Regions from separate parts of the Roseateles sp. DB2 genome, predicted to be linked through region 2. Evidence: predicted binding sites of a transcription regulator. Region 2 holds the regulator's gene; each other region holds the start of a gene.

Region 1 (5,873 bases), on a different contig from region 2:
GGTCATGCGGCCGAAGACCAGGAGCTCCGTGCTGAGGGCCCGTCCCTGCGCCTGCACCGCGCCTGGCGCCGGGTTGCAGCGCGCGATGGCCGCGAGCGACAGCTCGGCCGGCGGCACCCAGATACTTGCCCCCAGGCTGGCCAGCTCTTCCAGCGCGGGGCGGTTGTAGACGTTGATGTGAGGGCCCAGCACCAACTGGCTGCGGCACGCCAGGGCAGTCTGCTCGCAGGTGAGCCTGTGCCAGACTCGGAGCGCTGCAGCATCGCCGGCCTCGAAGTCCATGGGCGTTTCGGCGTTGAGGGCCGCCTCGGCCAGGCGGCGCATGCCGCGCAATTCAGCCTCGGACATCAAAAGCGGCATGCTGGCCAGGCGCACGCGCTTGCCAGCCTGCTGAAGCTCCCGGGCGAGGGCCAGCCAGTCCTCCAGGGAGAACTCGTTGCGGCGAGAGCAGGTGACCTCGCCCAGCACGAGGGTGTGGGCAGGGCTGTCGGCCAGCTCGGCGTAGAAGTGCATCAGCGTCTGGCGCGGCCACCAGTACTGCAGGGGGCCGACGGTGAGGGTGGGTGCGTGTGTATCAGTCATGGGCTGTACTCGCTGCGCTTCATCGCCAAGGCCGGTCAAAGGCGCCCAGGGTGCTTTGCTGGCCCTCGGCCCAATGCGACAGGGCCTGTTGCCAGGCGGGCGCGACGGTGTATCGATCGCTGGAGGCGGCGCGGTCGATGGCCTCGCGCCAGACCTTGCTGACCTGGGACACATAGGCCGGGCTGCGCTGGCGCCCCTCGATCTTGATGGCCCGTACACCGGACTCGATCAGTTGCGGCAGCAGGGCCAGGGTGTTGAGGCTGGTGGGCTCTTCCAGCGCGTAGTCGCGCCGGCCCTGTACGTCGAATCGGCCTTTGCACAGGGTGGGATAGCCGCGGGCTTCGTCGGCCGCGTAGTGGTCGATCAGCACGCCGTTGAGGCGGGCCTCGACGCCATCGCCGCGTTCCTGCCACTGGACGGCCGAGGGGGGCGAGCAGACCCCATGCGTGTTGGGCGACTGGCCGGTGGCATAGGAGGACAGGGCGCACCGGCCTTCCACCATCACGCAGAGGCTGCCGAAGCCGAAGACCTCGATCTCCACCTCGGTGTGGCGGATCACGTGCTGGACCTGCTGCAGGGTCAGTACGCGGGGCAGCACGGCGCGCTGGATGCCGTAGCGCTCGCGGTAGAAATTGATGGCCTCGTAGCTGGTGGCCGAGGCCTGCACGGAGAGGTGCAGGCGCAGCGCTGGGTGGGCCTTGGCCGCGTAGGCCAGGACGGCGCTGTCGGCGACGATCAGCGCGTCGGCGCCAAGCTCCGCAGCACAATCCACCGCGGCGATCCAGGGGGTCAGGTCCTGCGATTGGCCGTAAGTGTTGAGGGCCATCAGCACCTTGCGGCCGCGTTGATGCGCATAGGCAATGCCGCTGCGAACCTGCTCCAGATCGAAGTTGAGGCCGCCGAAGTTGCGGGCGTTGGTAGCGTCCTTGAGGCCCAGGTAGACAGCATCGGCGCCTGCATCCACCGCCATCTGGAGGGCGCGCAGGCTGCCGGCCGGGCACACCAGTTCTGGTTTGTTCAGGCTCATGAATGGAATGGGCGGAGCCCAGCGTTCTTAAAGTTGCAGAATGTATGAACCTTATTGGGGCGTGGTTTTGCGCCCGCGCAAATGCAGGTGGTGCAGGGGCCTGGGGGAATCGCTGATCAGCCAGAAGGGGGTGGCGTTGACGCCGCTCAAACCCGAACGCTGAGTGGCGCCGCAAAGTGCGGCTTGTGCACGATTCAGTGGCACGACTCCGAGGAGACCCGCATGGGATCGATCGACTACGCATCGACGGCGGCGCCAGCACCCGAGGGCGCCCTGGAAAGGACGCATCGCCGGCGTGCCGCCGCGATGGCTCAGCCCCATATTTCCGAACGCGTGGCTGCGCCGCTGCGTGAAGTGCTCATCGAGGCCGGCCAATGGCGCCGAGTGCCGGCCGGTCAGCCGCTGTTCGAGCAGGGCGAGCACTGCGAGACCATGTGGCTGCTGCTGGAGGGCAGTGTCTGTCTGGGGCACCACGACAGCCAGGGCGAATGGCGCCAGTTCCGTCTGGCCGAGGCGGGCGAGTGGATGGGCTGCGCAGCCTGCTGGTTGCGCGAGGCGCATAACTTGCGCGCCGTGGCTGCGGTGGACGTGTTGGCCGTGGGCATGAGTCGCAGCCAGATCGACGCATGGGCAGTCGAGGACCCGGCCGCCTGGCGCGCCGCCATGGAATCCGTGGTGGATGCACTGGCTGAGCTGCAGCTGCAGCAGACCCGCCAGGCTGTTCGCCGCGAGAGCCTGGATGCGCTGGGGCGCGTGTCGGAATGGCTGCTGGACATGTGGCGCCGGCAAGGCAGTACCGTGCGCTTCATCCAACGCAAGAAGTACGTGGCCTCGCAGCTGGCGATCACTCCGGAAACCTTCTCACGCTGCCTGCGCCAGCTCGAGGAGGAACAGTGCATCAGCGGCGCGGGCTACGAGTTGCAGATCCTCGCTCCGGACCTGCTGCGCCAGAAGGCCAGGCCCCGCTGCGAGGACAGGGCTGCAGCAAGCCGTTGCTGATCTGCGATGCGGGACAGGGCGCTGGATGCCGCTAAGCTCTGGGCTGGCCAATTCCCGGAGCCGCCCATGCAAGCCCCCGTGCACCGATTTTCCGATCTCTTCGCCCAGCTGGGCCTGGCCAATGACGCGGCCAGCATCGAGGCATTCCTCCTGAACCATTCGCCCTTGCCGGACACGCTGCGCCTGGAGGACGCTCCCTGCTGGAATGCAGCGCAGGCCGCGCTGTTGCGCGAGGAGCTGCGGGCCGATGCCGACTGGGCGGAGCTGGTGGACCAGCTCAACGCGGCACTGCGCTGACGTGGCCGGATTTCCCATGGCCTGACCAGGCTCCCAGCGCGTTGGCGTCCCGCAGGTCGTTGCCTGGTCGCCCTGCGCATGGCTCCCGAAAAGACAAACTGCATCAAGGATTCCCGGCTCGCCTGTGCCTAGACTGAGTCCTTCGACAAGCAGAGGCAGGGAGTCTCGCGATGGAGTTCATGCGCCGCCGTCAGTGTCTTCTGTGGGTGCCTGCCCTGTGGTTGGCAGGCCATGCCCATGCCGAAGTCCGGGACCTGCCCGACTCCATCAACAAGGCCGGCCGCCTTCGCATGCTGAGCCAGCGCTGTGCCAAGGCCTATATGGCGCTGGGACAGAAGGTCCGCTCCGAGCAGGCAGAGAAGGTGCTGTCCGACTCCATGGCCCTGTTCGACCGGCATCTGGTGGAGTTGCGGGCTTTCGCCCACAGTCCCGCCGTCGCCAAGGTCTACGAACAGATGGACGGCAGTTGGAGCGCCTACAAGCTGCTGCTGATCGGTGATCGTCCCAGTCCCAAGGGCGCCGAGGCGGTGCTCGCCGCTGCCACGCAGGTGCTGGCGCAGGCGCAGCAAGGCGCCGGTCTTCTGGAGCAGGCCTCCGGCAAGACCGTCGGGCGGCTGGTCAATCTGGCGGGGCGGCAGCGCATGCTCAGCCAGCGCATGGCCTCGACCTATCTCGGAGCCGCATGGGGCGTGCAGAGCGAGGGGCTGGTCAAACAGCTGGGCCAGGCCCGCGAGGAATTCGTCCTCGCCCAGGCCAGCCTCAAGGCCGCACCCGAGACCGGCCAGGCGCTGCGAGGCGAGTTGGAACTGGTGGATCAGCAGTACGTCTTCTTTGATGCCGCGCTGCGCGCGCTCAAGCCGGGCAACACTGACACCCGCTCGCTCAGCGAGGTGTTCACCACCAGCGAGCGCATCCTGCAGCTCATGGACGAGGTCACGCAGCAATACGCTCGTCAAGGCTGAGTCCAGGAACCGGGGCATCCAGGTCAATCTCGACCTTGCTACGCCAGGCTGCTGCTGATGGACCGGCTGCGTCAGCGGGTGCATCTCAGCCAGAGGACTCAGAAGTTTTGGCAGTGTCGTTCTTCGACCTGGACGGCTTCAAGGAGGTCAACGACAGCCAGGAGCATGCCGCGGGAGGCAAGCGCTGCAGACCGTTGCCACGCGGCTCCGGCAGAGGATGCGGGCTCACGACAGGGTGGTGCGTGTGGGCGGCGACGGGTTCGTGCTCCGGCTTCCCGCCTTGGCGGCCGCAAGGAAGTGGACCGTCTGCCGGGCCAGGCCGATCAGGCCGTGCAGCGTGAGAAGGCCTGTCGTGGAAGGCTCGTCATAGAAGGCTCGTCACTAGGCCGGACAGCTCGGGGGACTCGACACTTCGGCCCTCATCGCAGAGTGATCAGCGGTGCTCCTGCATCGGCAGGCTGTTGGCCCTGGGCCGGGAGGCGCTCCAGCACGCAACGCATCCAGTTGCGGGCCAAGGGCTCCGGATGGTGGTGGCGCAGAGTTGTCTCGGCAGGGCCCTCCGCTTCCAGGAAGACCAAGCCATGGAGGTCCCCGCTGTGGGAGATGGTGCGCCGCCACAGCCGTTGTACCCGAACGCTTTGCGGGTGTGTGGCATGGCTGCCCTGGGCAGCCTCGAGCAGGTGCAGGCGCATGGGTCCTGTGCCCCAGTCCACGCCCGGCGGTGTGAAAACCTGCAGGCCCTGCTCGCCCAGATGAAGCACCAGGGCCGCGATGCCCTGCGCCAGGTGCGCGGGCACGAAGACCCAGACGGGGATCTGTTCGCGGCCCAAAGGAAGCAGGAAGAACGTGACGCGGGCTGTCGGCCCCGGCGCCGCTGCACACTGCAGGGCGGTGGACCGGGCAGGCAGCGAGGGCAGGGCAGACGGGGGCGTCACCTGGCGCTGCGGTTCCGACTGGTGAAAGGGCGAGAGTGGAAGCTGAGGCAGACCCTGCATGGACGGCGCATGTAAGCCAATGGATACGCCAGCATCTAAGCAGTCCTGCGTGAAGTGCCGATGACGGCGGAGCAGGGCGGTGGCGAAGACAAGGCTTGTGTCACGGATCAGGGATGGAGGCGCCGGGCCGGAGGGCCCCGCATCCAATTCCCGGCGCCTGCGCGTGGCGCCTGACCATGCTAGGCTGCCCGTCCATGAGCAAGCCCACACTGATTTACTTCGACGCCCCGGTCAGCCGCGGCGAGGAATGCCGCCTGGCCCTGCACCTTGCAGGGGTGGATTTCGAGGATCGGCGCATCCCCTCTGCGGACTGGCCAGCCCACAAGCCCGCGGCACCCTATGGCGCCATGCCCATCCTGGAGATCCCGGGCCGTGCTCCCCTGGCCCAGACCAATGCCATCCTGGTGCTGATCGGCCGCCGGCATGGCCTGCATCCCCAGGACGACTTCGAGGCCGCCCGCCACGAAGCCATGATGTCCCATGTGGAGGACCTGCGGGCGGCGGTGGGGCCCACCATCCGCATGGAGGCCCAGGAGAAGCGGCGCGTGCGTGAGGCACTCGTGGCGGAATTCCTGCCTCAATGGGCTGCCGCGGCCGAGCGCAACATCCTGTCCCGGCCCTTTTTCGGGGGGGAGCAGCTGAGCGTGGTGGACCTCAAGCTGCACATGGCCGTGCGCTGGTTCCTGGGTGGCAAGGTGGATCACATTCCGGCCGACGTCTTCGCGGCCTTTCCCCGCCTGATGGGTGTGCATGACGCCGTGCGCGATCACGCCGGGGTGCGGGCCTGGTACGCCAAAGCCTGAGGCTTGACCTTCCCATGGGGGGAAGCCTCACAGTGTGCAAGCGTCGCCGCGCTTGCCGCGGTGACCGTGGCAGCGCCCCCTTTTTTCTTGTTGCACGTCGAGCATGAGTACTGTCTGGCGGATTGCATTGGCATGGATGCTGGCCCTGGCCTTGCCTCTGCAGGGCCATGCCGCCCAGCGCCTGGCGGCTTGCATGGGTGCCCCGGCG
Region 2 (5,873 bases):
CTGCGTCGACGACCTTGATCATCACCGGCGTGATGTCAAACCCCGTGCCGTCGCCCTCGATATAGGGAATGATCGGCTGGTCGGGCACATTCAGGGAGAAGTCGGCGTTGACCGTGATCTTCTGCCCGCCTTCGGGCACCTTGATGTGTTGGTACATGTGTAGTCGTCTCCGCTAGTCGCGAGGTTGGATGCGGCGGGGTGCCGCCATAAAGAAATCGATTCTATGCCAGCAGAGCTTTCACGGGCCTGATACGCCTTGCAGTCTGGCGTTTCAATGCGGTTTCACCCGCAGTCCGGCATGGAGCGTTCCGGGGCGTTCCCATGGGGGTCGGCAGCCCGGCGCCAGATCGGCGCAATACCTGCAGATGAAGCCCGCTGAAGGCATGTTCATGGGTGATCAGGCGCAATAGGCTTGAACCTGCGCCCAGACACCATGCCCCAGCGCCCAGCCCGCACTCAGCACCAGGCCCAGCCCACCCAGGCGGGTGGCCCAGCGCATGCCGCGCCCCTCCTCCACCTGGCCCAGGCCCAGCAGCTTCCACAGAATGGCCGGCCCCAGTGCCAGCCCGAGGCCGGAGCTGATCGCGAAGGCACCCATCACGGCCGCGCCGCCAAGGGCGCCATTGGCCAGGGCGGCCAGCAACAGGGCCGATTGCAGCAGGCCGCAAGGCCATGCCACCCAGCCCAGGCCCGCCAGCAGGGCGCGCCAGCGCGGGCGCTGCGGCGTGCTCAGCGCAGGGCCGCCCGCGGCCAGCGCGGCGAGTGGGATGGCGCCATCGCGACTGCCTTCGCGCCCGAGTGCAGACAGCCAGGCCGGCTGCCGCGCCTTCCAGAGCAGATAGATGCCCAACGCCAGGGCCGCGAGATGCAGCAGCAGCCACAAGGGTCGCAGCAAGGCCACCGTCTGCCCCCAGTGCGCCATCAGCGAGACGCTGGACGCCGCGACCGCACCGGCCACACCATAGCTGAGCAGGCGCCCGAACTGGAAGCCAAAGTGGGCAGCACTGCGCGGCGAGCCTTGGCTCAGCGCAGCGCACGGGGCGCCGCACATTACGGCACAGTGCGGGGTGCCAGCCAGACCCATGAGCAGGGCCGAGCCGACGAGAGCTGCTTCCATAGGCGGCGATGATGCGAAGTGTGGGTGGTGAGCCTCGGTGCCCGAACGCCTTCTGAGCCAGGGCGGCTGGTCACGAATGAGGGGAACGCTCCCCTCAGATGATGCGCGAGAACTGCGCGCGCGTGCGGTCAGCCTGAAGATAGCGGTCAAAAACCATGGCCACCGCCCGCACGAAGTACCAGCCCAGCGGCGTAACCTGGATGGCCTCGGGCTCAAGCACGACCAGCCCCGTCTCCTGCATGGAAGACAGTTGCTCCAGCTCTGCGCGGAAGTACTCACGCACCTTGATCAGGTGGGCCAGCTCGATGGACTCGAACTCCACGCGGCCCTGGCACATCAGCGCCATGATCATGGCCCGGCGCACCAGGTCATCGCGGGTCAGCGCAAGGCCGCGCTGGATGGGCAGTTGCCCCTGGCGGATGGCGTCGTAGTACTCGGGCAGCGTCTTGGCGTTCTGGCTGTACGTGGCACCCACGCGGCCGATGGCTGAGACGCCCAGGCCGATCAGGTCACAGTCCGGCTGCGTGCTGTAGCCCTGGAAGTTGCGATGCAGCCGCCCCTGACGCTTGGCGACTGCCAGCGAGTCGTTGGGCAGCGCGAAGTGGTCCATGCCGATGTAGGAATACCCATGCCCCACGAAGCCGCTGAGGGCAGTGGACAGCATGGTCAGCTTGGAGGCGGCAACCGGCAACTGGCTGGCATCGATGCGTCGCTGCGGCTTGAAGCGCGTGGGCAGGTGGGCATAGCCGTACAGCGCGATGCGATCGGGCCTGAGCGTCGCCACCTGCTGGATGGTGCGTCGGAAGCTCTCCGGCGTCTGCTGGGGCAGGCCATAGATCAGGTCGACATTGGTGGACTCGAAGCCCAGGGCGCGCGCCTGCTGCATCAGGCTCTCGACCATCTCATAGCTCTGCACCCGATGGACGGCCTTCTGCACTTCCGGGTCGAAATCCTGGACGCCAAAGCTCAGGCGATTGAAGCCCAGCTGGCGCAGGTGCTTCAGGCGGGCCTCGGTGACGGTGCGGGGGTCGACCTCGATCGACACCTCGGCGCCAGGCGCCAGCTTGAAGCGCTGCTTGATCGCCTCCATCAGCCCCGTCAGTTCCTCGTCGCTGAGGAAGGTCGGAGAGCCTCCACCGAAATGCAATTGCGATATCGCCTGCGCTCGCCGCAGCTCCGTCACCGTCAGGTCCATTTCCTGGACCAGAACCTCCAGATACTCTGCGGCCCGGTCATGGTGCTTGGTGATGACCTTGTTGCAGGCACAGTAGTAGCAGACGGACTCGCAGAAGGGAATGTGGATGTAGAGGGACAGGGGCGCCCCGCCTCCCACCACCCCGCCGTCAGCCCGTTGGTTCAGGGCCTGCTTGTACTGCTCGACAGAGAAGGCTTCAACGAATCGGTCGGCCGTCGGGTAGGACGTGTAGCGCGGACCGGACACATCGAAGCGGCGCAGCACATCCTCGGTGATGCCCGGCAGGGCGGCAGTGTTGATGGTTTCCATGTCGCCACTGTGCCAAGCCTGCACAAGCACTGATTGACCTGTATCAAGATTGATCAAGGAGCCCGGGTAAACAATGGCTGCAGCCTTGAGGAGCGTCATGTCCTAGCTTTGCCCTGAAGCAGTCGCGGCCATTGACAATCCCTCGCCGCCCCGGCAGTCCCAGCCCATAATGAGCCCTATGAATACCCAGACCCCGATCAAGATCGAGCCCTTCAAGGTCGCCTGCTCCAGCTGCAATCTGCGCGAGTTGTGCCTGCCCGTCGGGCTGTCCGAGTCGGACCTGAACCAGCTAGACAGCCTGGTGGCCACGCGCCGCAATGTATCCCGCGGGGACACCCTGTTCCGCACGGGCGATGCCTTCCAGTCGCTCTACGCCGTCCGTACCGGCTTCTTCAAGACCTGCGTCTCCTCTGAAGATGGCCGAGACCAAGTCACCGGCTTCCAGATGGCCGGCGAGTTGCTGGGTTTGGACGGCATCAGCAATGACCGCCATTCCTGCGATGCAGTGGCCCTGGAAGACAGTCAGGTCTGCGTGATCCCCTATGGCCAGCTCGAGGAGCTCTCCCGTGAGTTCACCGACCTGCAGCACCAGTTCCACAAGATCATGAGCCGCGAGATCGTCCGTGATCATGGCGTGATGCTGCTGCTGGGCTCCATGCGTGCCGAAGAACGCCTGGCCGCCTTCCTGCTGAACCTCACCCAGCGCCTGCAGGCCCGTGGCTTCTCCGCCTCGGCCCTGGTACTGCGCATGACGCGTGAAGAGATCGGCAGCTATCTGGGCCTCAAGCTGGAGACAGTCAGCCGCACCTTCTCCAAGTTCCAGGACGAAGGCCTGCTGGAAGTGAAGCAGCGCCAGATCCGCATCCTGAACCAGGACGGCCTGCAGAAGCTGGTGAACACCGCGCACTGCAGCTAAAGGCGCCCTCCTCCCTGCAAGCATAAAGCCCGCTGCAAGGCGGGCTTTGTGCTTTCTGAGCTACCGCCTCCTGTCAAGTGAGGCAAGCAGCGGCAGATCGGTGGACCTGCGCCTCGGGCAGCGGTCCGGCCGACCGCTCATTGCGGCCAGCGCCTCGGATGCCCCTGCCCAGATTCAGGCGGCAGCGTGGCCAGCAGCATCGTCACCGCCGAGGCCAGGCTGATCAGCAGCCAGAAGGCCAGGAAGCTCAAGGTGTAGACCGCCTCACGGCTCAGTTGCACCGGTGACATGCCAAACCAGCTCAGGTCCATGGGGTCGACCAGGGCGAAGACCAGCGCCTCGGTCACGCCTGCCATCACGAAGGCCGGCCAGAGTATGTGCATGGCCCAGCGCGCGGGGCCCGGTTTCTCACCAATCAGTCCCATCCCGGTCTCCTCCACGATGGACTGCGAGGGCTTACTTGCCGCTCGCTGGGCCGCCGGTGGCGGCATGGTTACGGGCTGCGATGGCCGGAGCAAGGGCGGCGGCTTGCGGGCCGTCCGCGGCGCTGTCCGCAGAGACACGCTGCTGCGTCTCGATCACAGGGTCCGGATGCTTGATTGCCATGCCCAGGGTCACGAAGCTGGCCAGGACCACCGCCGCAGGGCCGCCGACCACCAGCCACATCATGCGTTCGTGCCACCAGGCGCGCGGCGCGGGTGAGGAAGATTGGATGTCAGCCATGTTTCGCTCCTAGCGGGGAACCACAAAGGTGGATTTTTCGACCAGTTGGCTCGGCATTTCGCCAGCCACGGCATCGCGGACGATGCGGAAATGGATCTCGTGGGCACCACCGCCCGCCGATTGTGCCGTCTGCGGCGGCAGACGCAGTGCCACGGACACCCAGCGCGCCTCGGCAGGCCCGACGCTCAGACGCAGGGGCGGCGTCAGCACAAGGCCTTGCAGCCCGTCCGCGGTGATGGTGTAGGACTGCGTCTGCTCCGTGGCATTCATGACCTGCAAGCGGTAGACGTTCTCGATGTAGCCGTCATCCACCAGACGCGCAAGCGAGGCGCGGTCGCGCACGACGTCGACCTTGAAAGGCGTGCGGGTCAGCATGTGCCAGAACAGGGCTACGCAGATCAGGACCAGGATGCCGGAGTAGATGAGCACGCGCGGCCGGAACATGCGGCGGATCAGCTGCGTACGGCTGAGGTGCTCACTGAGGCCGTTCTGTGTGTCATAGCGGACGAGGCCGCGCGGATAGCCCATCTTGTCCATCACGCCATTGCAGACGTCGATGCACGCCGCGCAGCCGATGCATTCGTACTGCAGGCCGTTGCGGATGTCGATGCCCGTCGGGCACACCTGCACGCACAGATTGCAGTCGATGCAGGAGCCCAGGCCAGCGGCCTTGATGTCAATCTTGCGGCCACGCGAGCCGCGTGGCTCGCCGCGCTCGACGTCGTAGCTGATGATCAGCGTGTCCTTGTCGAACATGGCGCTCTGGAAGCGCGCATATGGGCACATGTACTTGCAGACCTGCTCGCGCATGTGGCCGGCAAAGAGGTAGGTCGCGAAGCCGTAGAACAGCACCCAGAACAGTTCCCAGGGCCCCAGGCCCAGGGCTGCCACCTCAGCCCCAAGGACCTTGATGGGGGTGAAGTAGCCGACGAAAGTAAAGCCGGTCCAGACGGCCAGCAGAATCCAGGCCAGTTGCTTGCCGCCCTTGCGGCCAAGCTTGGCCAGGGACCAGGGCGCGGCATCCAGCTTCATGCGGGCTGCGCGGTCACCTTCGAACTTGCGCTCGATCCACATGAAGATCTCGGTGTAGACCGTCTGCGGGCAGGCATAGCCACACCACAGTCGACCGGCGACTGCGGTGAAGAGAAAGAGCGCATATGCCGAGATCAGCAGCAGCGCCGTGAGGTAGATGAAGTCCTGCGGATACAGGACCAGGCCGAAGACGTAGAAGCGACGGGCGCCCAGATCGAACAGGACGGCCTGACGTGCGTTCCACTCCAGCCAGGGCAGCCCATAGAACAGGAGCTGCGTGAACCAGACCAAGGCCCAGCGCCAGCGGATGAACCATCCGCTGACGGCCTTGGGGTAGATCTTCTTCTGAGCCTGGTAGAGCGACACCATCTCACGGGCGGCATCGTCGCCCGCAAGGGCATTGGACGCTGCTGCGGAGGGGGTATCGCTGCTACTGCTCATGGGGATCAATCCTTGTTGCGAAGGAACTTACTTTGCGGCGACGGCGGTGCCCTGCGACAGGCCCCACACATAGGCGCCCAGCACATGGACCTGCTCAGCGCTCAGGCGCGAGGCGTGGGCCGGCATGACGTTGTTCTTGC
Region 3 (5,873 bases), 110 kb from region 2:
CTGCGCCACCAGATCGCGCACCTGCCAGTAGCGCGGATCACGCTGGCGCTCGCACGAGGGCCAGACCTCGCCGCTGCGCCAGCGCCAGGCTCCGCAGCCTGCGGTCTGCCAGACGGGGATGCCGGCGGCGCGGTAGCGGGCCAGCACGTCGGGATGCGGATGGCCGAAGCGATTGCGGTAACCCGCCTGCGCCAGGGCCAGACGCGGGGCCACGGCATCCAGGAATGCCTGCGTCGAGGAGGTCCGGCTGCCATGGTGCGGCAGCAGCAGCACCTCGCTGGGCAAAACCTGACCCTGCGCCAGCATCTGCACTTCGTCCGGCGCCTCCACGTCGCCGGTCAGGAGCGCGCTGTGCCCCTGGGCATCGGTGATGCGAAGCACGCAGGAGCGATGGTTGGGGCGGGCGGCGGCCAGGCTTCGAGGCGGCACCAAAGCCGCCGGCCCTGGGTGCAGGACCTCAAAGCGCACACCGTCCCAGACCCATCGCTGGCCGCGCTCGCAAGGCGTGTGCAACAGCCCCTGGAGCAGGGCATGCCCAGGGGGCAGGCTGCTGCGCACGAGCGCAGGCCGCAGCTGGCGCAGCACGGCGGCTGCACCGCCAACATGGTCGAGGTCCGGGTGGCTGAGCATCAGTTGGTCCAGCGGGAGCCAGCCCAGGGCGCGCATCAAGGGCAGCAGCACCCGCTGGCCAGCATCGGCGCCGCTGCCCCAGCGCGGGCCGGCGTCGTAGAGCAGCAGATGGCGCTCGGTGCGCACCAGCACTGCCGCGCCCTGCCCCACATCGGCCGCCAGCAGCTCAAAGCGCCCCGCCGACGGGTGCGGCACCAGCGGCCACAGCAGGCCAGGCAGCAGCGGCAAACCAGCCAGCCGCAGGGACCGCGGCAGGGGCGCCACCAGCAGCGCAGCCCCCACCAAGGCTGCGGCCTGGGCCCAGGCCGGCGCCACCGGGAGGCTGAGCACCGCCATGGGCCAGTTGGCCATCGTCCCCATCATGGACAGCCAGTGGCTCCCCAGCCAGGCCCCGGCCTCCCACAGCAGGGGCAGCACCCCGCCAGCCAGGGCCAGGGGCGTGATCACGAAGCTCACCAGGGGGATGGCTAGCAGATTGGACAGCAGGCCCACCAGGGACAGTTGCTGGAACAGAATGAGCGTCAGCGGCGCCAGCCCCAGGGTCACGATGCCCTGCTCACGCAGGAGGGCGCCCAGGCGTGCACGCCAGCCTTGGCGCGGCACCGCATCGCCTTGGCTCATAAGCAGCGCCACCGCCCCGAAACTGAGCCAGAAGCCCGCCTGGCAGAGTGCCCAGGGGTCCAGCAGGCACACCACCCAGGCAGCGGTCAGCAGGCGCAGCGGCCAGGGCCAGCGCCAGGCTCCCTGCTGCATCCAGACCAGGCCCAGCAGCATCCAGACCGTGCGCTGGGCGGGCACGCCCCAGCCGGCGAAGGCCGCGTAGGCCGTCGCGGCCAGCACGCCCAGCCAGGCGCCAGCCCGGGGAGCGGGGCAGGCCAGGCAAAGGACTTCGCTGCGTCGCCAGAGGGCTGTCGCCAGGGCGGACACGCCCCAGGCGAACATGGTGATGTGCAGTCCGCTGATGGCGACGAGGTGAGCGACGCCGGCATCCCGGCAGACCTGCCAGTCCGGCGCGGGGATGGCGGACTGGTCTCCCACGCTCAGGGCGGTCAGCAGACCCGAGGCCCCCCCATGCCCCAGCCGTGCCTGCAGGCGCTCGCGCCAGGCCTCCCGCCAGTGCGACAGGCAATGCCAGGTCGCGCCAGCCAGGCGCTGCTGAGGCCCTGGGCGGATCTGGGCCCGGGCCTGCAGGCCCTGTTCCAGCATCCACAAGGCCTGGTCAAAGCCATGGGGGTTGGCCAGGCCGGGCGAGCGCTGCAAACGCAGCCGCAGCCGCCAGCGCTCACAGGCGCGCCAGGGCGGCTGGCCGGCCACCGGATAGCCCAGGGCCAGGACCTGCTCAGGCACCCCCGCGGGCAAGACCTGACCCGGGAGCGCCTCCAGGCCGAGCACCAGGCGCCAGCCTGCATTGCCGGCGAAGCCCTGCACGGCCTGCGGCAGGCCCATCACCTCGGCCTGGACCTCAAGCTCCTGCCCTTCCAGCGCCGGCCCCATGCGGGCCTGCAGGCGCTGTTCGGCCCGCAGACAGCCGCTGCCCAGTCCGGCCAGCGTGCCCAGCGCCAGCAGCAGGGCTACCCGGCCGCCGACAGGCAGGCGCCGCAGCAGCAGGGCCGGCGCCAGCAGGCCACACCCAGCCAGCATCAGCCAGGGCCAGGGCGAAGGCGGCAGCTGCGCCAGCTGGTGCAGGCTTGCCAGCCCCAGCAGCCAGCCCAGCATGAAGGCGGTGGGCATGAGCATGGTCAGCGTTTGTGTCGCGGGTGTAGGATGCCGGCCAGTTTTTCACCAATCCCCTCCGAGAGCCGACATGAGCACCCCCAACTCTGTGTATGACCGCCTGAACGCCCTGGGCATCACCCTGCCACCGCTGGCCGTGCCCGTGGCAGCCTATGTGCCCTTCGTGCGTTCCGGCAATCTGCTGTTCCTCTCGGGCCATCTGGCCAAGAAGGACGGCGCCGTGTGGGTGGGCCAGTTGGGCAAGGACGTGGACACCGCCGCCGGCAAGCAGGCCGCGCGCAATGTCGCCATCGACCTGATGGGTACCCTGCACGCGGCTGTGGGCGACCTCCACAAGGTCCGCATCGTCAAGCTCACGAGCCTGGTCAACAGCGCGCCGGACTTCACCGAGCAGCACCTGGTCACCAACGGCTGCTCCGAGTTGCTGGCCGAGGTTTTCGGTGACAACGGCAAGCATGCCCGCAGCGCCTTCGGCGTTGCCCAGAACCCCATGGGCGCCTGCGTGGAGATCGATCTCGTCGCCGAAGTGCTGGCCTGATGTTCCAGCGCCCCTCTCCCTGGCCAGGCCGGGTGCTGGCCCTGATCAGCCTCAGCAGCCTGGCATCCCTGGCCCTGGCCCTGGTGGCCCAGCACTACTTTGACGTGCGGCCCTGCCCCTGGTGCGTGCTGCAACGCGGCGTATTCCTGCTGCTGGGCCTCGCGGCCGGCCTGGGATGGCTGCAGGGCCAGCTCCTGAGCCGCGCCCGGGCGCTGACCGCGTGCAGCCTGCTGCTGGTGGCCGGCCTGGCCCTGGCCGGACTGGCGGCGGCGGTCTGGCAGCACGAGGTGGCAGCGCAGTCGGCCAGTTGCAACATGACCTTCGCCGACCAACTTGTGATGGCCCTGCACTTGGACGAGATCCTGCCCTCGGTCTTCATGGCCACGGCCGGCTGCAACGAGGCCGCGGCCTACAAGCTGCTGGGGCTTCCCTATGAAGTCTGGAGCGGCCTGCTGTACCTGACCCATGCCCTGGCCGCCGCCTGGAGCCTGCGCACCTTGCTGCGACAGCGCTGAAGCTGGCCTCGATGGAGGCATGGGCACTGGCTGTGGTGCCCGCAGGCCTGGCCCCTCGATCAAGCCCCGCCCGCATTCATCCGCGGCCGGGGCTTTTTGTTTGCACCCCTCGCTGATCAGGATCAAGCCGCACACCGGCCCAGCCGGCTACCCTGCTCGCGCCTTCAATGCCGGCCCTCGCGCCCATCCGAATCGTGCAGACCTCGCCTCATACTGATTCCGTCCTGATCATCGGTGCCGGTCCGGCCGGCCTGTCCATGGCCGCGGCGCTGGCTGACATCGGCATCGCCTCCACGGTGCTGGAGCAAGCGCCGCTGGAGACCATCGCTCAGCCCCAGGAGGATGGCCGGGAGATCGCGCTGACCCATCGTGGCGTGGGCGTGCTGCAGCAGCTGGGCGCCTGGCAAGACCTGCCCCCCGAGGCCATCTCGCCGCTCAAGGCCGCCCAGGTCTTCAATGGCCAGGACGCCCGCTTCCTGGGCTTCACGCCCGAGGGCCAGGGGACGGACCGCCTGGGCCATCTGGTGCCCAACCACTGGCTGCGCCAGATCGCCTGGCAGGGCGTGCAAAAGCGCCAGGACCGCATCACCCTGCGCTGCGGCGCCCGCGTGCACAAGCTCAATCTGCTGGCCCAGGGTGGGCGTGCCGCCGAGGTGGTGCTGGCAGACGGCGAGCGCCTCGGCGCCGCGCTGCTGATCGCGGCGGACAGCCGCTTCTCTGCCAGCCGCCGCCTCGCAGGAATCGGCGCCGACATGCTGGACTTCGGCCGCAGCGTCATCCTGTGCCGCATGCATCACGAGCTGCCGCACCAGCACACCGCGCTGGAATGCTTCCACCACGGCCACACCATGGCTTGGCTGCCGCTGCAGGAGCACCTGGCCTCCCTGGTGCTGACCGTCAATGCCGACGAGGCCCAGGGGCTGCTGGACCTGGATGACGGCGCCTTCCTGGACTGGGTGCAGGCCCACAGCCAGCACCGCCTGGGCACCCTGCGCCTGGCCGGGCCGCGTCATTTCTATCCGCTGGTGGCCACCTATGCGCGGCGCTTCGTGGCACGGCGCTTCGCCCTCATCGGCGACGCCGCCGTCGGCATGCACCCGGTCACCGCCCATGGCTACAACTTCGGCCTCTACGGCGTGCAGACCCTGGCCCAGGAGCTGCAAATGGCCCGACGCCACCGCGCCGGCTGCGACCTGGGTGATGCCGTGGCCCTGGAGCGTTTCGAGCGCGAGCACCGCCGCGCCACCCGGCCCATCTACCTGGGCACCAATGCCGTGGTGAAGCTCTTCACCGACGAACGCCCCCTGGCCCGCGCCCTGCGCCAGGGCGTGCTGCAGGGCGCCGCCCATCTGCCTCCGCTCAGGGCCCTGATCAGCCAGCAGCTGACGGGCAAGGGGCCCTCGCTGCTGCGGCAGATCCGGGCGCTGGCGGGTTGAGGGCATCGCAGGACGCAGGACGCAGGCACCAGGCACCAGGCACCAGGCACCAGGCACCAGGCATCAGGCATCAGGCATCAGGCATCAGGCGCTGGACGCAGTCGCAGCTGCCCCGGCGGTTCTGGCAGGCCCAGCAGGCCCAGCGACCCTGACAGTCTCGGGGATCCCGGGATCCCGCCAATAGCAGCAGACTTGGCAGTGCAGGCGGCCCTGGCGCCCCTGGAAGCACTGGAAGCCCTAGTGGTCCGCACCGGCCTGAGGGGCACTGCAGTCCTTGCTGGCCAGCGCCAGTGCCGGCCACAGCCACAGCCACAGCCACAGCCACAGCCACAGCCACAGCCACAGCCACAGCCACAGCCACAGCCACAGCCGCAGCCGCAGCCACACGGAGAGGCCACCGAACAGCGCGCTCGCGCCCAGCGCCGCTACCGTCCATGCGCGCGTCACCGCCTGCAGGACCAGCAACTCGGCCGTCACGCAGCAAACGGCTTGCCGCCACCACAGCCACTGACCCATCGACTCGCGCCGCGAGGTGTCACTCCCCGCGGGCCACCCCTTCACGACGTGGATCTGCCGCGCCGAGCCAGCCCGAGCCCTGCCGCTGCAGGCCATGCAGGCCGCTGGTCATGTCGCGCTGCTGCACGGTGTGGCCGCGGGCCTTCAGTGCCTCCACAGTCTCAGGTGGGAACTGGCCGGCCTCCAGCACGGTGGGACCGTTGAAGCTGGCGAAGTTGGGCAGGGCAAAGGCCTGCTGCAGGTTCAACTGCCAGTCCTGCATGCCGATCAGGCTCTTGGCCACGTAATGGATGATGCCCTGCCCACCCGGGCTGCCCAGGCTCATCATGAGCCGGCCGTCCTGGGGATCAAAGACCAGGCTGGGACTCATGCTGGAGCGCGGACGCTTGCCGGGCTCCACACGGTTGGCCACCGGCCGGCCTTGGGCGTCACGGGGAGCGAGGGAGAAGTCGGTCAGCTCGTTGTTGAGCAGGAAGCCACCGGGTAGTCCCGTGCCGCCGTCGC
Region 4 (5,873 bases), 220 kb from region 2:
ATCCGGCCTGCAATGAATCCTTTCCTGTCTCATGCGGCCCTGCCGCAGGGAATGCAGTACCCATGAAGAACCAAGTCCAACTCATCACCTACGTCGATCGCCTGGGCGGAGGCGGCCTGCCGCAGCTGCGCCAGATGCTGGCCAGCCAGGGCCAGGGCCCGCTGGCAGGGCTGTTCGGCGGCGTGCACCTGCTGCCCTTCTTCTTCCCCATAGACGGGGCGGACGCCGGCTTCGACCCCATCGACCACACCCGCGTGGACCCGCGCCTGGGTGACTGGGAGGACGTGCGTGCCCTGTCCCGCGAGCTGGACGTGATGGCCGACGTCATCGTCAACCACATCTCCGCCGATTCGCCGCAGTTCCAGGACTACTCTGCCCAGGGCGAGAACTCGCCGTATGCGGGACTTTTCCTCACGCTGGATGCCGTCTTCCCGAATGGGGTGACGGAGCAGCAGCTGCTGAAGGTCTACCGGCCGCGCCCGGGCCTGCCGCTGACCACGGCCACGCTGCGCACTGGCGAGAAGCGCATTCTCTGGACCACCTTCACGCCCCAGCAGCTGGACATCGATGTACAGCATCCGCAGGGTCAGGCCTACCTGGACGGCATCCTGCAGCGCCTGGCCGACAGCGGCGTGCGCATGACCCGCCTGGACGCGGCGGGCTATGCGATCAAGAAGGCGGGCGAGTCCTGCTTCATGATGCCGGAGACCTTCGCCTTCATCGCCGAGTTCAGCGCCCGTGCGCGAGCCCTGGGCCTGGAGGTGCTGGTGGAGATCCATGCCTACTACCAGCGCCAGATCGAGATCGCGCGGCAGGTGGACTGGGTCTATGACTTCGCGCTGCCGCCCCTGGTGCTGCATGCCTTCGCCTTCGGCACGGCCGGGCCGCTGCTGCGCTGGATAGGCATGCGGCCGACGAATGCGCTGACGGTGCTGGACACGCATGATGGCATCGGCATCATCGACATCGGTGCCGATGCTACGGACCGCCAGGGCTCGCCGGGTCTGGTGCCGCCCGAGGAGCTGGACGCCCTGGTGGAGCGCATCCACGAGGCCAGCGGTGGCCAGAGCCGCCAGGCCACCGGCGCGGCGGCCTCCAACCTGGACCTCTACCAGGTCAACTGCAGTTTCTTCGACGCCATGGGCCGCGACGAACGCCGCTATCTGCTGGCCCGCGCCCTGCAGTTCTTCCTGCCCGGCGTGCCCCAGGTCTACTACGTGGGCTTGCTGGCCGGCCTCAACGACATGGCGCTGCTGGAGCGCAGCGGCGTTGGCCGTGACATCAACCGCCACCGCTACACGCCCGAGGAGATCGCGGCCCAGTGCCAGCAGCCGGTGGTGCAGCAGTTGCTGCAGCTCATCCGCCTGCGCAACGGCCATCCTGCCTTCAACGGGACCTTCGAGGTGCAGGCTCAGGGCGCCACCGGCCTGCGTCTGCGCTGGCAGGCCCCCGGTGCTTCGGCCCAGCTGGCGCTGGACTTCGCCAGCCTGGCGCACACCTTGCGCTTCGAGCAGGATGGGGTGCCGTCACTGGACCTGCAGCTGGGCTGAACCGATGCAGTCTGTGGCGGGCATGCCGCTCAGCCAGCTGTCAGGGAAGGTCGCCAGAATCCCCCCATCGTTTACAAACTGGGTGGATCAACCATGTGGAAACTCGTCGTCGGCTTCGTGCTCTTTGCTGCGCTGGCCCTGTTCATCCTGATGAAGAGCGGTGGTGACATCGACATGAGCGGCGAGAAGCACGACGTCGGCGCTGGCCACGCCGAGCCGGCGGCCTCCGCCCTGGCCGCATCGGCCCCTGCGGCAGCCTCCGCACCCGTGGCAGCCAGCGCGCCCGCCTCGGCGGCATCCCAGTAAGCGCGGACAAGGGGCAGGGCGGACCCTTCTCAGGCCCGCTCCTGGCCTTCGTTTGACATTGGTCAAGCTGGCCGGAAGACTGGGCTCCTATCGTGCGCGGGATGCGCACCTTGCTTCGTAGCCTGGCGGGCAAGCTCGCCCTTATCCAGACCACCTTCCTCATGGTGGCCCTGGCGGCCATCGCCTTCACGCTGTGGGTGTCCTGGCAGTTGGAGGGGGGGGCTGGCGCCATCAACGAGGCCGGGCGCATGCGCATGATGACCTACCGGCTCGCGCTGGCGCATGAGCGCGGCGAGCTGACCGAAGTCAAGCGCGGCGTCGAGACCTTCGACGACATGATTGCCAACCTGCGCCAGGGCGATCCCAGCCGTCCCCTCTTCATTCCCGACAACAAGGCCTGCATCGACCGCTTCGGCGAGGTGGCCGCGGCCTGGCTGCCCCTGCGCGCCCAGTTGCTCAAGCCCGGCGGTGGCGCGCTGTTGCATCTCCAGTCTGAGCAGTTCGTTGGCACGGTGGACAGCTTTGTCTCTGCCATCGAGCGCACCATCTCCACGCGCACGGCCATGCTGGGCGGCATGTGCTTCGGCCTGGTGGTGCTGGTGGTGGGGGCCTCGGTGGTCTTCGTCTCGGGCACCCTGGTGTGGATTGTGCGGCCCCTGCAGCGCCTGCGGGACGGCCTGGCCACCATGGCTGCCCGGGACTTCTCGCCGCGCATCGATGAGCGCAACTCGGTGGAGGAGTTCGCCTCCCTGGCCCAGGGCTTCAACACCATGGCCGATGCCCTGCAGCGCTCCTACCAGGGCCTGGAGGCCAAGGTGGCGGAAAAGACCGCCAGCCTGGCTCGGCAGAACGAGCGCCTGGCCGCGCTGTACGACGTGGCCCTGATGGCCAGCCACGGCAGTGACGACCGTGCCCAGTTGGCCAATGACTTCGCGGTCAAGATCGCACGGGTTGCCGGCGCGGATGCCGCCGCCGTGCGCCTGGCCAATGAAGACGGCGATCGCCTGCTGCTGCTGGGCCAGACCCGCCTGCCGCAGCGCATGAGCGAGGCGGAGCGCTGCGTGCACCTGGGCGATTGCGCTTGCGGCGAGCACCTGCAGACGCAGACCGGCGCGCGCGTCATCCCCATCCGCCAGTTGGGCAGGCAGGCTCTGGGTTTCTGCGAGCAAGCCGGCTATCAGACGGTGATCGCCTTGCCCATGCGCAGCGGTCAGCGCACCCTGGGCGAGGTCGAACTCTTCTTCTATGGGGAAAAGCGACCCAGCGAAAGCGAGTCCCAGCTGCTGGACGCGCTGGTGGGCCATTTTGGGACTCTGCTGGACAACCTGCGCCTGGCGGCGCGGGACCGTGAGATGGCCATCAGCGAGGAGCGCAACCTGCTGGCGCAGGAGCTGCATGATTCCATCGCCCAGTCCCTGGCCTTCCTCAAGATCCAGGTCCAGCTGCTGCGCAGCGGCCTGCTCAAGCAGCGTCAGGCCGATGTGGAGGCTGCGCTGGGTGAGATCGATGCCGGCGTGCGCGAAAGCTATGCCGATGTGCGCGAGCTGCTGCTGCATTTCCGCACCCGGCCTGGCCACGAGGACATCGAGCATGCCTTGCGCACCACGCTGTCCAAGTTTGAGCTGCAGAGTGGCATTCAGGCGCAACTCATCCTGCATGGCAATGGGGTGCCGCTGCCGCCGGATGAGCAGATCCAGGTGCTTCATGTGGTGCAGGAAGCTCTGTCAAATGTGCGCAAGCACGCGGGCGCCCAGCATGTGGAAGTGCGCGCGATCCAGGAGCCCGACTGGCGCTTCGAGGTCAGCGATGACGGCTGCGGCTTCGATACCGAGCACGGCCGCTTTGACGAGACCCATGTGGGCCTGCGCATCATGCGCGAGCGTGCGCAGCGCATCGGCGCCAGCCTGAGCTTGCGCCCGCGTGAGGGGGGCGGCACTGTGGTGGTGCTGGAGCTGAAAAAGTCCGAGGCCCAGGAGGGCAGTGAGGACACGGCTGGCACCCTGGACGCCCGCATGCACAATGATTGGGCGGCCGCCGAGGCGCGGCTGGCTGGAGGACGTGCGTGATCCGTGTGATGGTGGTCGATGACCACAAGCTGTTTCGTCGGGGGCTCATCGCCCTGCTGGCGCAGGAAGAGGGCCTGGAGATCGTGGGCGAGGCGGCGGATGGCGTCGAGGCCCTGCGCCGCGCCGCGGAGCTGCAGCCCGACCTGATCCTGCTGGACAACCACATGCCCGGCGTGCGCGGCGTGGACCTGCTGCCGGATCTGCGCGAGGCAGCGCCGCAGGCCCAGGTGCTGATGCTGACCGTGAGCGAGGACGAGCAGGACCTCACAGCCGCCCTGCGGGGTGGTGCGGCGGGCTACCTGCTCAAGACCATGGACGGCGAGGACCTGGCGAATGCCTTGCGCCGTGCGCATGAGGGTGAGTCGGTGGTGAGCCCGGAGATGATGTCCAAGCTGGTCAGCGCCCTGCGCGCCAGCGCGCTGCCTGCGCCTGTGCCCCAGGTGGCCGCATTGGCCGGGGTGGTGGTGGCGCCCGACGTCGAAGCAGGGCTCTCGCCGCGCGAGGGCGAGATCCTGCGCGAGATCGTGCAGGGCGCCAGCAACAAGGAGATCGCCCGCCGCCTGGGCATCGCCGAGACCACGGTCAAGATCCATGTGCAGCACATCCTGCGCAAGCTGGGCCTGAACTCGCGCGTGCAAGTGGCGGTGTGGGCGAGCGAACGGGGCATCGGGCAGCAGCCCTAGGGTCCGCCTTTGCTGGGCGCGTCAGGGCCTGACGCGTGGATCTTGCCGGCCCGCTGCCATGTGGCCAAGCCTCGCCTCGCCTGGCTGAACATGCCGCCTGACAAGCCCCCGTGGCCCCTCATGGCGCCCTTGTGTCCGAGCCTGCAGGTCCGTGTGCTCCCCTGCTGAGGATGGGAGGGGGCGTCAGCGCTGTGCTTCGCCAATCCTCTGTCACATTGGATGCCTGCCGGGTCGCCAGCCCGATGGCTTCCGCGGATAGGGGGCACCCTGCTGAGCTGAGTAGGTCGTGAATATGGATGATTGATTGGCACGGCCAATGTGGCTAACCTGCAAGGTGAGCGTCCAATGCGAAGCCCAGGTGTGCCAGGTCTTGCTGGCCGAATGGTCTTTCGATGCGCTGGATCTCCGAGCTTCCAAACAAGGAGGTAGCCGATGTCCTGCCCGAAGTCCTACCGTCAGGGGCGCCCGTGCGCGCACCTGGCCACCCAGTCGTCAACGAGGGCGCGAGCGGCGCCCGCAAGCACCATCCGCATCGTCAGCTCCCTGGCGGCCCTGGGGCTCTGCACGGCGTCAGCACAGACCTTGGCGGCCTGCACCGTGCCTGGCTCCTGGGTGGATAGCTATGGCGGCAATGTCAGCGTTGCCGCCGCCCTGACGGGCACGATGCGCCTGCCCTACTGCGGCGCAAGCCACAGCCTGACGATCACGCTGGTCGGCACGAGCGGCTTCAATGTGGACGCCCGCTACAGCGGAGGTAGCGACTGCCAGGGGTTTGTCGAGCGCCTCACCTTCAGCGCAGACTGCAAGTCGGCAACGGGTACCTATACCAATGACGATGGAAACACCGGGACCGACACCTGGACCCGGACGGGCCCGACCATCGCCCTGACCCGAGCTTCGCTCACCAGCATCACGGCAACGGGGGCACCTGCCGGCGGCGTCTTCGACTTCTCGACCGTGCTGCTGTCGGGCGCCAACGTTGCCACGCTTGCCCAGGCTGACGGCTTCACCAATCGGAGCAATCCGGACCAGCTCACACTGACCGCGCCGGGCGGCGGTGGCGGGCCTTCGCCTGGCGGGCTGGAGCGCCTGGTTGCCAAGTACACGGTCGACGGCGTGGATGCGACGAATGACCTGAACACCCTCGCGACCTTCGGCATGTCCTGCTACATGGTGGCGCTCGAAGCGGACTACGGGGCCCCGCCCGCTGCTTGCTCGGCCACGCGCATCGGCGGGGTGTCCTACACCGGCGCCCTCACTGACCCGAA

Evidence for each region. The regulator FNR, encoded in region 2, switches genes on or off when oxygen is low (the NO sensors DNR and NnrR bind a similar motif). The targets are predictions, from matches to a motif close to TTGATNNNNATCAA.
Region 1: the regulator FNR is predicted to act here: its motif matches at 1,746-1,759, upstream of ubiU (ubiquinone anaerobic biosynthesis protein UbiU).
Region 3: the regulator FNR is predicted to act here: its motif matches at 3,530-3,543, upstream of ubiM (5-demethoxyubiquinol-8 5-hydroxylase UbiM).
Region 4: the regulator FNR is predicted to act here: its motif matches at 1,909-1,922, upstream of ACS5PK_RS02010 (type IV pili methyl-accepting chemotaxis transducer N-terminal domain-containing protein).

Annotation. Positions count from the first base shown of each region.
Region 1 covers NZ_JBPZGY010000003.1:502,243-508,115, forward strand. The annotation lists gene ACS5PK_RS07305 (U32 family peptidase) at 1-582, opposite strand, end outside; gene ubiU (ubiquinone anaerobic biosynthesis protein UbiU) at 602-1,609, opposite strand; gene ACS5PK_RS07315 (Crp/Fnr family transcriptional regulator) at 1,832-2,608, shown strand; gene ACS5PK_RS07320 (DUF2789 domain-containing protein) at 2,675-2,905, shown strand; gene ACS5PK_RS07325 (type IV pili methyl-accepting chemotaxis transducer N-terminal domain-containing protein) at 3,085-3,867, shown strand; gene ACS5PK_RS07330 (diguanylate cyclase domain-containing protein) at 3,950-4,237, shown strand; gene ACS5PK_RS07335 (hypothetical protein) at 4,287-4,862, opposite strand; gene ACS5PK_RS07340 (glutathione S-transferase family protein) at 5,057-5,665, shown strand; gene ACS5PK_RS07345 (hypothetical protein) at 5,769-5,873, shown strand, end outside.
Region 2 covers NZ_JBPZGY010000001.1:248,035-253,907, reverse strand. The annotation lists gene icd (NADP-dependent isocitrate dehydrogenase) at 1-157, opposite strand, end outside; gene ACS5PK_RS01035 (urease accessory protein UreH domain-containing protein) at 398-1,117, opposite strand; gene hemN (oxygen-independent coproporphyrinogen III oxidase) at 1,212-2,621, opposite strand; gene fnr (fumarate/nitrate reduction transcriptional regulator Fnr) at 2,800-3,537, shown strand; gene ACS5PK_RS01020 (hypothetical protein) at 3,675-3,962, opposite strand; gene ACS5PK_RS01015 (hypothetical protein) at 3,994-4,260, opposite strand; gene ccoG (cytochrome c oxidase accessory protein CcoG) at 4,270-5,733, opposite strand; gene ccoP (cytochrome-c oxidase, cbb3-type subunit III) at 5,761-5,873, opposite strand, start outside.
Region 3 covers NZ_JBPZGY010000001.1:361,210-367,082, reverse strand. The annotation lists gene ACS5PK_RS01580 (DNA internalization-related competence protein ComEC/Rec2) at 1-2,367, opposite strand, end outside; gene ACS5PK_RS01575 (RidA family protein) at 2,435-2,902, shown strand; gene ACS5PK_RS01570 (disulfide bond formation protein B) at 2,902-3,417, shown strand; gene ubiM (5-demethoxyubiquinol-8 5-hydroxylase UbiM) at 3,612-4,853, shown strand; gene ACS5PK_RS01560 (hypothetical protein) at 5,091-5,330, opposite strand; gene ACS5PK_RS01555 (gamma-glutamyltransferase family protein) at 5,389-5,873, opposite strand, start outside.
Region 4 covers NZ_JBPZGY010000001.1:466,055-471,927, forward strand. The annotation lists gene gtfA (sucrose phosphorylase) at 63-1,550, shown strand; gene ACS5PK_RS02005 (hypothetical protein) at 1,644-1,856, shown strand; gene ACS5PK_RS02010 (type IV pili methyl-accepting chemotaxis transducer N-terminal domain-containing protein) at 1,967-3,922, shown strand; gene ACS5PK_RS02015 (response regulator) at 3,931-4,605, shown strand; gene ACS5PK_RS02020 (3D domain-containing protein) at 5,038-5,873, shown strand, end outside.